DNA from 2 places in the Methylosinus sp. sav-2 genome. Region 2 is predicted to be linked to the other one. Evidence: riboswitches for the same ligand, from Rfam matches in the RefSeq annotation. Region 2 holds a riboswitch; the other holds the start of a gene.

Region 1 (2,448 bases), on a different contig from region 2:
CGATCTCGCGGTGAAGGGCGCGCTCGCGACAAAATATCGCAACAGCGGCCAGACCTGCGTCTGCGCCAATCGCTTCCTCGTGCAGAAGGATGTGGCGGAGGCCTTCGGCGCCAAGCTCGTCGAGGCGGTCTCGAAGCTGAAGGTCGGGCGCGGCGTCGAGCCCGGCGTCGTCATCGGCCCGCTGATCGAGGAAGCTGCGGTCGAGAAGGTCGAGCGTCTCGTCGCCGACGCCCGCGCGCGCGGCGCGAAAGTGCTGACCGGCGGCGGACGCCACGAGCTCGGCGGCAATTTCTACGCGCCGACCGTGCTCGTCGACGCGAGGCAGGACATGCAAATATTCCAGGAGGAGATTTTCGGCCCTGTCGCCGCCGTCACCCCCTTCGAGGATGAAGCGGAGGCGATCCGCCTCGCCAATTCGACGCATTACGGCCTCGCCGCTTATTTCTACAGCCGCGACATAGCGCGCGTGTTCCGCGTCGCAGAGTCGCTCGAATTCGGCATGGTCGGCGTCAACGAATCGCTGATGTCGAGCGAGGCGGCGCCTTTCGGCGGCGTGAAGCAGTCGGGCATGGGACGCGAGGGCTCCAAATACGGCATAGAGAGCTATCTCGAGATCAAATATGTCTGTCTCGGCAATATGTGAGGCGCTCAGCCCGCGCGGTTCGGCGTGCCCAGCACATGCACGTCGGGCGCGATCATCACATTGTCGAAACGCTGCGTGAACATCGGAGCCGCGAAGAAGGCGACGGCGCGCAGCGTTTCCTCTCCCGTGTTGACGAGATCATGCCGCAGCGGCGTCGGAATGACGAAGACGTCGCCCGGTCGCACATGATGGGTGACGCCGCCCTCGGCGCGCAATTCGCCGGAGCCGCCGAGAATATATTGCGTCTCCTCGGTGGCGTCCGTGTGCCAGCCGAGCCGTCCGCCGGGCTCGATCTCATAGACGATGGTCGAGGATTGCGTGGCGCCATGCTCGCCGCAGGAGGCGAAGGCGCCCGCCCAGCGCACGCTCGGATCGTCCACGCCGCCGACTTTGGCGCGCGGCAGGTCATTGGTGGCGACGAGGTGAATGGCGCTCATTTATCTTCTCCGAAATTCGAATCGAATTTTCCATGGGGCGAGAGACCCGGGACGAGACCCGCCGCCGCAGTCCCAACGCGCCGCGCGAGGCTTCGTTCCGAACATGCGGACGGGCGCTTGACAGGGCGGCGCTGCGCGGCTCTATTGAAAGGGATGGTTCCCTTCCGAGGGATCAAAAGGGAATGCGGTCAGCGCCGGCGACGGCGCGAAGCCGCGGCTGCCCCCGCAACTGTGAGCGGCGAGCCGAGGATCAAACGAGCCACTGGAGCAGACGCTCCGGGAAGGCGATCCGAAGGCGCTGACCCGCGAGCCAGGAGACCTGCCATCAGTCGTGGTCACGCGCGATAGCGTCGGGCGGGGTGCACCGAGGCGGCCGAGACCCTTTTCGCTTTGCGCGAGAGGGCCGCGACCTTTCGCAGTGACGGCCCACGTCTGCTGCGAGTCTTCCGGCAATGTCCTCCCTGTCCCATCGGGCCGCCCTTGCGGGCGCCGCTTCTCGTTTTGCGCTTTGTTCCGCCGTGCTTCTCCTTCCCGCTTCCGCCGCTGGGCAGGAGGCGCTGCCCACGGTCGAAATCGGCGCGGCGACCATCGTCTCCGCCGATCGCGTCGAGGAGCGCGTCGACAAATCCTCCTCCGCCGTCACTGTGATCCCGTCCGCGCAGATCGAGAAGCGCGGCGCGACCGGCCTCACCGAGGCGCTGCGTGGCGCGCCGGGCCTCGATCTCTATGAGACTGGCGGCCCGGGCGCGCAGACCTCCGTCTTTCTACGTGGCGCAACGCCCGGCCAGACGCTCGTCCTCGTCGATGGCGTGCGCATCGGCGATCCGTCCTCCACCGATGGCTCCGTCGATCTCGGCGGCCTCGTCGCCACGGACATAGAACGCATAGAGGTGCTGCGCGGCCCGCAATCGGCGCTCTATGGCTCCGACGCGATGGGCGGCGTCATTCACATCGTCACGCGCAAAGGCGAGGGGCGGCCGCGCGCGTCTCTCTCCCTGGAAGGCGGCTCCTATGGAACCGGACATTTGCGCGCGCGCGTCTCGGGAAGCGAGGATCGCTTGTGGTACGCATTCGCGATCGATGCGCTGACGATCGACGGCCATCCGCGCTATGGCTATCGCATCACGCGGCCGCTGACGATCGGCGACGGCAAGACGCCTCTGCCGCCTCTGCCGCCCAATGATCCGACCAGAAAAGGCGGCGCCAGCGCGCGCCTCGGTTATCGCGTGAATGAGGATGTCTCGGTCGAAGCCGGCTTCTACGGCTATGACAGCGCGATCCGCTTCGACAATCCCTATTCTTTCTCCGCCGTGGATGTTTTCGATCCGCAGAACCATCAGCATGCGACATTCGCGCAGGGTTTTGCGC
Region 2 (2,448 bases):
CGCGCGAGGTGGTGCGGCGGGCGCTGGAATTGGGCGCTTCCGCGCTGATATTGGCGCATAATCACCCGTCCGGCGATCCGACCCCCTCCACCGCCGACATTCGCATGACGCTGGACATCATCGCCATAGCGCAGCCTTTCGGCATCGCCGTGCATGACCATCTGATCGTCGGGCGGAACGGACATTCGAGCCTGAAAGGGCTGAAATTCATTTGAGGCGCCGCCTCAAAACTCGATTCCGGCCTGCGCCTTCACCCCGGCCTGGAAGTGATGCTTGACCATTGTCATCTCGGTGACGAGATCGGCCGCCGCGATCAGCTCCGGCTTGGCGTTGCGGCCGGTGACGACGATGTGGAGATCGGCGCGCCGCGCCGTCAGCGTCGCGATCACCTCGTCGAGCGGCAGATGCTCATAGCGGAGCGCGATCGACAATTCGTCGAGCACGAGCAGCCGAATCGACTTTGAGGCCATCAGCTCCTTCGCCTTCTCCCAGGCGCGCCGAGCCGCCGCCTCGTCGCGGGCGCGGTCCTGCGTCTCCCAGGTGAAGCCCTCGCCGAGCGTGTGCCAGGCGAGCAGCCCGTCCTCGCCGCCGAGCTTCTCGAGAATGCGGCGCTCGCCCGTGTCCCAGGCGCCCTTGCCGAATTGCACGACGCCCACCGCGAGCCCATGCCCCATCGCCCGCAGAGCGAGGCCGAAGGCCGCGGTAGACTTGCCCTTGCCGGGGCCGGTATGGACCATCAGCAGGCCCTTTTCGGCGATGCTCTTGCCGGCGACCTCGGCGTCCTGCACGGCCTTGCGCTTCTCCATCTTCTCGCGATGGCGGCGGGCGGCGTCTTCTTCCGCGAATTCCGACATGATCAGCGCCTCCTCGCCGTTTGACGGCTCCTTCTCTCCGTCATATGACTGTTCGCGACGGTCCTCCGCAAGGAGGCGAAGAGGGAATGCGGTATGGGGTTCGCCCCTGATCCGCGGCTGCCCCCGCAACTGTGAGCGGCGAGCGCGAGCCCGTGTGGCCACTGGGTGAAAGCCCGGGAAGGCGGCGAGCGCAGCGACCCGCGAGCCAGGAGACCTGCCGTCCAGCGAAACCACGAATGCCGCCGGTGGGGCGGCGAGGAGCCGAGAATGACCACGAAGACCCTTTCCGCCGACGCGATCGTCTCCGCCAGCCGCCTCGAGATCCTGCGCGCCGCGCTGGTCGTCTTCACGCTCGGCGCCGGGCTCGTCTATCTCGCCGGCTTCTCCTACGCGAGCGTCGCGCATAACGCCGCGCATGATTCGCGCCATTCGCTCGGCTTCCCTTGCCATTGACGCAGCGGTGATCCAGCGACTCCTCGCGGTCGGCCTTTTGGCCGGCCTTCTCGCGGGGCTCGCGGTCGCGGCCCTGCAGAATGTCACCACGACTCCGCTGATCCTCGCCGCCGAGGTCTACGAGACCGCGGCCGAGCAGGCCCATGCCGGAGTCGAGGCGCATCAGCACGAGCACGCCGCCGAGCCGGTTTGGGAGCCCGCACCCGGTCTCCAGCGCACAGCGGCGACCAGCGTCGCCACCAGCGTCACCTCGGTGGGCTACGCTTTCGTGCTGCTCGCCTTGATGCTGCTCTCCGGCGAGACGATCGAGCCCAAGCGCGCCGCGCTCTGGGGGGCCTGCGCCTTCGCCTCCACCGGCCTTGCGACCAGCCTCGGCCTCGCGCCGGAGCTGCCGGGCAGCGCCGCCGGCGATCTCGCCGCGCGCCAATTCTGGTGGATCGGCACGGCGGCTGCAACCGGCGCCGGGCTCTTCGCCGTGCTGCGCGTCGAGCGCCCGCTCGTCAAAGCGCTGGGCGTCGCGCTCATTATCGCGCCGCATCTCATCGGCGCGCCGCAGCCGCCGGCGCCCGAGAGCACCGCGCCGGCCGAGCTGGCCGCGCGTTTCGCCGCCGCTTCTCTCGCCATTCACGCGATCACCTGGATTCTGGTCGGCGCGGCCGTCGGCTTCGTCTGGCGCCGTCTCCCGACAAAGACCAGCACGGAGGCTGCGGCGTGAGCACATTCGCCAAAATCCCCGCGACCATCGTCACCGGCTTTCTCGGCGCCGGCAAGACGACGCTGATCCGCCATATCCTCGAGACGGCGCGCGGCCGCCGCCTCGCCCTCGTCATCAACGAGTTCGGCGATGTCGGCGTCGATGGCGATATTCTTCGCGCCTGCGGCGTGGAGAATTGTCCTGAGGAGAATATCGTCGAGCTGGCCAATGGGTGCCTCTGCTGCACCGTGGCCGATGATTTCGCGCCGGCGATCGAGGCGCTGCTCGCGCATCCGAACCGGCCGGAGCACATTATCATCGAGACCTCCGGCCTCGCTCTGCCCAAGCCTCTGGTCAAAGCCTTCGAATGGCCGACGATCCGCCCGCATCTCACCGTCGATGGCGTCATCGCCGTGGTGGATGGCCCGGCGGTCGCGGCGGGCCGCT

What was found. A riboswitch is a leader RNA that binds a small molecule or an ion and turns the genes downstream of it on or off. The one in region 2 is predicted to bind cobalamin.
Region 1: another riboswitch for cobalamin. It lies ahead of EDE12_RS13005 (TonB-dependent receptor); the one in region 2 lies ahead of EDE12_RS06905 (CbtB-domain containing protein).

Annotation. Positions count from the first base shown of each region.
Region 1 is NZ_SOEJ01000007.1:10,786-13,233, reverse strand. It holds gene EDE12_RS13015 (NAD-dependent succinate-semialdehyde dehydrogenase) at 1-643, shown strand, start outside; gene EDE12_RS13010 (cupin domain-containing protein) at 649-1,080, opposite strand; cobalamin riboswitch at 1,218-1,422, shown strand; gene EDE12_RS13005 (TonB-dependent receptor) at 1,599-2,448, shown strand, end outside.
Region 2 is NZ_SOEJ01000002.1:149,000-151,447, forward strand. It holds gene radC (DNA repair protein RadC) at 1-215, shown strand, start outside; gene cobO (cob(I)yrinic acid a,c-diamide adenosyltransferase) at 225-854, opposite strand; cobalamin riboswitch at 896-1,091, shown strand; gene EDE12_RS06905 (CbtB-domain containing protein) at 1,122-1,307, shown strand; gene EDE12_RS06910 (CbtA family protein) at 1,315-2,022, shown strand; gene cobW (cobalamin biosynthesis protein CobW) at 2,019-2,448, shown strand, end outside.